DNA from 3 places in the Streptomyces sp. WMMB303 genome. Region 2 is predicted to be linked to each of the others. Evidence: riboswitches for the same ligand, from Rfam matches in the RefSeq annotation. Region 2 holds a riboswitch; each other region holds the start of a gene.

The links. A riboswitch is a leader RNA that binds a small molecule or an ion and turns the genes downstream of it on or off. The one in region 2 is predicted to bind cyclic di-AMP.
Positions count from the first base shown of each region.
Region 1: linked by a shared signal. The riboswitch ahead of P2424_RS16670 (LysM peptidoglycan-binding domain-containing protein) and the one ahead of P2424_RS14490 (peptidoglycan DD-metalloendopeptidase family protein) in region 2 are both predicted to bind cyclic di-AMP.
Region 3: linked by a shared signal. The riboswitch ahead of P2424_RS22060 (M23 family metallopeptidase) and the one ahead of P2424_RS14490 (peptidoglycan DD-metalloendopeptidase family protein) in region 2 are both predicted to bind cyclic di-AMP.

Region 1 covers NZ_JARKIN010000001.1:3,746,273-3,748,524, reverse strand. Annotated here, with positions in the region: gene P2424_RS16675 (glycosyltransferase family A protein) at 1-25, opposite strand, end outside; gene P2424_RS16670 (LysM peptidoglycan-binding domain-containing protein) at 251-1,018, opposite strand; cyclic di-AMP (ydaO/yuaA leader) riboswitch at 1,023-1,199, opposite strand; gene P2424_RS16665 (helix-turn-helix domain-containing protein) at 1,729-2,252, opposite strand, start outside.
Region 2 covers NZ_JARKIN010000001.1:3,253,407-3,255,658, reverse strand. Annotated here, with positions in the region: gene P2424_RS14495 (PP2C family protein-serine/threonine phosphatase) at 1-427, shown strand, start outside; cyclic di-AMP (ydaO/yuaA leader) riboswitch at 615-819, shown strand; gene P2424_RS14490 (peptidoglycan DD-metalloendopeptidase family protein) at 831-2,081, shown strand.
Region 3 covers NZ_JARKIN010000001.1:5,001,180-5,003,431, reverse strand. Annotated here, with positions in the region: gene P2424_RS22065 (pitrilysin family protein) at 1-716, shown strand, start outside; cyclic di-AMP (ydaO/yuaA leader) riboswitch at 932-1,087, shown strand; gene P2424_RS22060 (M23 family metallopeptidase) at 1,102-1,923, shown strand; gene P2424_RS22055 (HPr family phosphocarrier protein) at 2,047-2,252, opposite strand, start outside.

The sequences.
Region 1 (2,252 bases), 490 kb from region 2:
TCACAATATTTCTGTTCTCGCTCATGGCTCGACGGTGGCCATTCGGGCGTACCCGCGCCAGAGGAAAGCGGTGTTCGGGTGAACGCCGGCCGCGGCGCGGCGGGCGTCGGACGGAGGGTGCACGCTCCGGTGCGTACGGCGACCGGGGCGGGGGAGGGCGCCCCCTGGTGGCCCGCCGGCCGGTGGTGCCGAGACGGCGACTGCCCGCCACCGCGAGGGTGGCGGGCAGTCGCCGCATGGGTGCTTCGGCTCAGTAGGGGCCGTTCACGTTGTCGATCGAGCCGTAGCGGTCGGCGGCGTAGTTGCAGGCCGCGACGATGTTGGCGACCGGGTCCCGCTGGTCGTAGGCGGTGCCCTCGACGTGGAAGGCGTCGAAGGTCGGCTTGATGACCTGGAGCAGGCCGATGGAGGGCGTGCCGTTCTGGGCGTTGATGTCCCAGTTGTTGATGGCGTTGGGGTCGCCACCGGACTCCCGGATGATGTTGCGGTGGATGCCCTCGTAGGTGCCGGGAATGCCGTGCTGCTTCATGATGGTCAGCGCCTCGTTGATCCAGCCGTCCAGATTGGTGGACTGGGTCTTGTGCACGCCGCCGGTGCGCTCGGCCGAGCTGCGGTCGGCGCGCTCGGGCGTGGCGTCGCTGTTCTCAGCAGGCTTCGAGGCGGCGTCCAGCGTCAGCTTCTGACCGGGCAGGATCAGGTCCGGGTCGCCGCCGACGGTCTTCTTGTTGGCCTCGTAGAGGGTGTTCCAGCCGCCCTCGATGTCGTGGTCCAGGGCGATCCGGTACAGGGTGTCGCCGCTGACGACGGTGTAGGAGCTGGGCTCCTGCTCGGTCTTCACCTGCGCGGCGGCGCCGGACCGTGCGGACTGCGTCTGCTCCTGCACCTGCGCCGGGGCGGCGTGCGCGCTGCCCGCGGCCAGCAGGGGAGCGGCGATGCCCGCACCGCCGGCGGCGAGGGCGATCGAGAGCCGGAGGCGGCGGGCGCGGAACGGATGACGGGCGTGAAGGCCACGAGACATGGGGGTGTCCTCTCCTAGCGCCTGCGAGGTGAGCTGTCGGATTCGGGCTGGAGTTGCCCGGCCATATCCGCTGTGCCGAGGCACAGCGGCCATGACTTCACCCCTAGCCGGGCCGCGAAGTGCGGCTCGGCACATAAGTGGGTCCCCCGCTCCTGCCGCGCGGTACTGGTGCGAATTTCCTAGCCGGGCGGCAGGATTCGGCGCCCCGGCAGCGGAACTCCGGCCGTTCATGGAGGCCGGAGCCAGGACACAGAAACACAATGGATTGCCCGGATCAAGGCGCGTGATTCCCGAACGGGGCAGCCGCTGGAAATGATCTAGCAATTCTTCAACGCTATGCTGTGGATCATTTTCTGTGCGTGAAAAGCCGAACCTTCCGGTCCTTCGAAAGGCTCTTATGGAAAGGCTTCCTGATGAGCTGTCAGAAGATCTTGCTGATTTCCGGGTCCGGCTGGTGTGTTTCCCGACACAGCGTACGACCGGGAAGGGCAAGTCCTGTATATCCGGACATTGCCGGTGAATACCGCAGAATGCAGCCGGTTGCCGGATCCCGTGGGGGGTCGGAGGCACCGCACGGAGCAATTCTACTAAGCGCGATCGTATATCGGCGTGCGGGGGTGCGGGGGTGGTCCGGAGCGGCCGGGGCGCGGCCGGGTGGTGGGCGCCCGGCCGCGCGCACCGGAAGCGTTCGCGATGTCGCGGCGGTGGTGTCAGTCCTGGGGGCCGTCGAGCGGGACCCCGAACCAGCGCACGGCGATGGGCCGGGTGCCCGGTCCGGCTTCGGTGCGGTCGCGCCGGAAGCGTCGCAGCAGCTCCAGGTAGGCGTCGTGGAACTCCCGCAGTTCCTCCTGTGTGAGGTGGAGGGTGCTGCGGGAGCCGGACACCCACTCGTCGTCCTCGGCCGGACGGTCCGCGTGGCGCCGGACCAGTTCGATGTCCTCCTGCAGGTGCGCCCGGTCCAGTTCCTCGGCCATGGCGCGCTCCGCGCCCGGCAGGCCCGCCCGGGAGGGGCGCCGCACGTCCGTGCCGCGCACGCCGCGCCACCAGCGTTCGCGTCCGTTCGCGTCGTGGTCGGGGTCGTCCTCGACGAGGCCGGCCCGGGCCAGCCGGCGCAGGTGGTAGCTGAGCGTCCCGGTGTTCTCGCCGAGAGCCGAGGCGAGTGCGGTGGCGGTCGCCGGGCCCGCGGCGGCCAGTCTGCGCAGGATCTTCAGGCGCAGCGGATGCGCCAGTGCTT
Region 2 (2,252 bases):
AGGCAGCGCGGCCGCGGAGGAGAGAGCCGCAGAGGAGCAGGTCGTCCTGCGCGTCCTCAACCGTGGCCACCCCGCTCCGGTGCTGCTGCACCGCGGCCGGGCCGCCCTGCTGGAGCCCACCATCCCCGCACTCCCGCTCGGCATGACGGACCTGGCCGTATCGCCTCAGCAGGTGGACGAGTTCGTCTTCCCGCCCGGCGCCCAGCTCCTCCTCTACACCGACGGCCTGTCCGAGGCCCGCAACCCGGAGGGCGACTTCTACCAGCCGGCCGAGCGCCTCTCCCGCGCCTCCTTCGCCGATCCGGAGAAGCTGCTGGCGGCGGTCCTCGTCGATGTCGCGGCCCACACCGGTGGCCGGTCAGCGGACGACATGGCCCTGCTCGCCGTCGCCCGCGACACCCCGGGCGACACATCGCGCGACGCCTGAGCCCGGTGCGCCGGCCGGCGCGCCCCCACCGCAGGACGCCGCGCGGGCCGGGCAGGCACGGAGGGGGCCGGTGGAGACCGAGGCGGGACTCACGTCAATTACGGGGAACGGCTTGGAATCCCGGGCGCAGTTCTATTAACGTCCGATAACGCAGCACGGTCGTCACTGCCGTCACGGAAGACGGCACCGTGCGCCGTCGCCGAATCCCGCACGCGGTGCAACAGCAGCACCCGATCGGCCGCACAGCACCGTGGGAACCGGGGAACCACCCCTCCTCGTCAGCCGGACGAGGGGGACGGGGTGAATCGGACGCCCTTGCGAGAGGACGCCCGTAGGAGACCTTCCTGCTCCGAACCCGTCAGCTAACCCGGTAGGCGAGAAGGAAGGAAAGGAGAGCGCCCCCGTGGCCTCCAGATCCCAGGGCTTCGTCGGCCATGCGTCCCAGACGGACGCGTACGCCCCACCCACCGACCCGGCCGGCCACGCAGGCCCGGCAGCGCCCTACGGCCAGGCCGCGCCCCGCGGCCCCGTCCCGGGACCGTCCACATACGGCGACTCCGCCGGCCCGGGCCCCGGCCCCATGCCGCCGCACAAGGACGCGAGTGAAGCCGGTGACGAGCCGTGGGAGGACTGGAACCCTTCCGAGGACTCCGCGATTCCGGTACGGGGCCGGCACCGGGTCGCCAAGCAGCGCGCCGGAGGCGTGGCGCGGGGCGGCACCGTCCTGGGGGTCGGCATGATCGCAGCCGTCGGCGCCGGCGGTATGGCGACCGCCCAGGACCGGGACCCCGGCACGATATCCGTACCCGACGTGGACACCGCCGCCGACGCGCTCCGGAGCATCCCCGACCGGCTGCCCGACGCCGAGGACCTGCCCGGCATCGGCGGCCTGCTCTCCGAGGACGCCGACGGTGCGACGGGCTCCGGCAGCGCCGGGGACGCGCAAGCCGCTCCCCTCACCCAGGCCGGGCTCTCCGACGAAGACAGGGCGGCGGGCCGCACCGACGCGGGCGAGGCCCTGCGGGCCCGCATCCTCGAACAGGCCGAACGCCACCGCTCCGCGGCGGACGAGGAAGCCCGCGAGAAGGCGGCCCGGCAGGCCGCGAGCGCGGCCGCGGCGGAGGCCGCGGAACGGGCCGCCGCTGCCGAAGAGGCGAAGCAGGAGCGGGCGCGCGAGGCCGCCGCCGAGCAGGAGCGCAAGGCGGAAGCCGAGCGGAAGCGCAAGGCCGAAGCGGCCCGCCGCGCCGAACTCGCCCGCAGCTACACGGCACCGCTGGCCTCCTTCCAGCTCAGCGCCGGATTCGGCCAGGCGGGCGGCATGTGGCAGAGCGACCACACCGGACAGGACTTCGCCGCCCCCAACGGCACGCCCGTCAAGGCCGTCCACAGCGGAACGGTCAAGGAGGCCGGCTGGGCCGGTTCGTACGGCTACCGCGTCGTGCTGCGGCTGGAGGACGGTACCGAACTCTGGTTCTGCCACCTCTCGTCCATGACCAGATCGGCCGGCGACAAGGTCGGCACCGGCGATGTGATCGGGCGGGTCGGCTCCACCGGCAACTCCACGGGCCCCCACCTGCACGTCGAGGTCCGCCCGCACGGCGGCGACCCGGTGGACCCGCTGCCGTGGCTCCGCGACAAGGGCGTCAAGGTCTGAGCGCCGACAAGCACGTCAAGGTCCGAGCACGGACAAGGGACTCAGGGGTCTGAGCACGGACACGGGAGTCACAGCTGACCGCACCGCACGCGTGCCCCCGACACGGACCGGCATCGGGGCGCGACGTCCGGGCCGCCCGGTGTGCGCGCCTGCGGGACCGCCCGCCCCCGC
Region 3 (2,252 bases), 1.7 Mb from region 2:
CGCTCGCCGAGACGCTGGGCGGCTGGACGGGCGCTGTGGTCGACTCGCGTGCGATGCCGCCGATCACCGCGGACGACACCGGCCGGGTCGTCATCGTGGACCGGCCCGGTGCGGTGCAGACGCAGTTGCTGATCGGACGGGTCGGGGCGGACCGGCACGACCGGGTGTGGCCCGCGCAGCTGCTGGGCGTCTACTGCCTGGGCGGCACCCTCACCTCGCGGCTGGACCGGGTGCTGCGCGAGGAGAAGGGCTACACCTACGGGGTCCGCGCGTTCGGGCATGTGCTGCGTTCGGCTGAGGACGGCAGCGGGGCCGCGCTGCTGGCCATCAGCGGCTCGGTGGCCACGGACGTGACCGGTCCCGCGCTGGCCGATCTGTGGCAGGTGCTGCGGACGCTGGCAGCGGAGGGGCTGACCGACGAGGAGCGGGACGTGGCCGTGCGGAACCTGGTGGGGGTCGCTCCGCTGCGCTACGAGACGGCCCAGGCCGTCGCGGAGACGCTGGCCGATCAGGTCGAGGAGCACCTGCCCGACGACTACCAGGGCCGGCTCTACGCCCAACTGGCCGAGACAGGCACGGTGGAGGCCACGGCGGCGGCCGTCAGCGCGCTGCCGGCCGACCGGCTGGTGACGGTGCTCGTCGGTGACGCTTCCCAGATCGCCGATCCGGTCCGGGAGTTGGGCATCGGCGAAGTCAAGGTGGTCACCGGCGGCTGAGCCCGGCCGACGGGCGTCGGTCGGGGGGCGGAAGTGGGGCCCGGGAGGAGGAATTGCTCCTTCCGGGCCCTTTGTGATGTCCGCTTTCGTTGCGGTTGCTGGTGAGTTGGAGTGTGGCGTACGTGACAAAGCCAGGGATTCGTTTGCCGCTCGGAGTTGGCCCCGATTAGCGTCGTTGCCGCTGTCCGTCAGAAGTGACCGCACCCGCGGCCGACGGACCGCGATCGCCGAATCCCCGAGGCAGCGGCCGAGGGGGACCGGGGACCCACGTCCCATTGGGGTGAATCGGACGGCCTCGCAAGAGGCGGTCCGTAGGAGACCTTCCTGCTCCGAACCCGTCAGCTAACCCGGTAGGCGAGAAGGAAGGAAAGGAGTACGCCTCCCTATGGCGTTCACCCGTGCCACCGGCAAGCACAGGCGTCCGAGCAAGGCCCGCAGGACCGCGGGCGGGGCGGCCGGTATAGCCGGCCTCGCCACCGTGGGCGTCGTCGGGTCCATCGCCTCCCCCGCCTTCGCCGCGAGCGGCGGGCAGAACACCGCGCCGCTCCAGCAGAACGCCGAGGTGAGCGAGGCCGTCGGCGGCCCGATCTCGAAGACGCTGGACGAGCAGGCGTCCGCGCAGGCCCTCCGGGCCGAGCAGGCCAAGGCCGAGTCCGAGGCCAAGGAGGCGGCCGCCGAGGCGAAGGCGGAGGCCAAGCGGAAGGCCGACGAGGCCCGGCGCAAGGCGGCGGCCGAGAAAGCGGAGAAGGAGCGCGAGGCCAAGCGCAAGGCGGCGCGGGAGGCCGAGCGTGCGAAGCTCAACGCCTATGTGCTGCCCGTCGAGGGCTCCTATGTCTCGACCGGTTACCAGCAGGGCGGCGGCATGTGGTCGTCCGGCAGCCACACCGGGATCGACTTCCACGCGGGGATGAACACCCCGGTCCACTCGGTGGCCGCCGGTGAGGTCGTGGAGGCCGGGAACGGCGGTGCCTACGGCAACAACATCGTGATCAAGCACAAGGACGGCACGTACACCCAGTACGGCCACCTCAACTCGATCGGCGTCTCGGTCGGCCAGCAGGTCACCTCGGGTCAGCAGATCGGGCTCTCCGGCTCGACCGGCAACTCCTCCGGCCCCCATCTGCACTTCGAGGCCCGCACCGGTCCCGACTATGGTTCGGACATCGACCCGGTCGCCTACCTGCGCAAGCACGGTGTGAAGGTCTGAGGCCGAAGTCCCTCTCAGCACCGCATGCGGCAAGCCCCCGGTGACCGGACCGGGGGCTTGCCGCATGCGGCCTGCGGTGCCGCCCGCTTCGGCGGCCGCGGGGGGCCGGGGCCGGCCAGCTGCTCAGACCGTCTCCGGAAGCTCCTCCAGCCCGTCCGCGACCAGCTTGGCCAGCCTGTCCAGAGCCGCCTCCGCGCCGTCCGCCTCGGAGGCCAGGACGATCTCCTCGCCGCCCTCGGCGCCGAGGCCGAGTACGCCGAGCATCGAGGCCGCGTTGACGGGAGTGCCCTCGGCCTTCCGGACGGTGACCGGCACTCCGGTCGCCGACG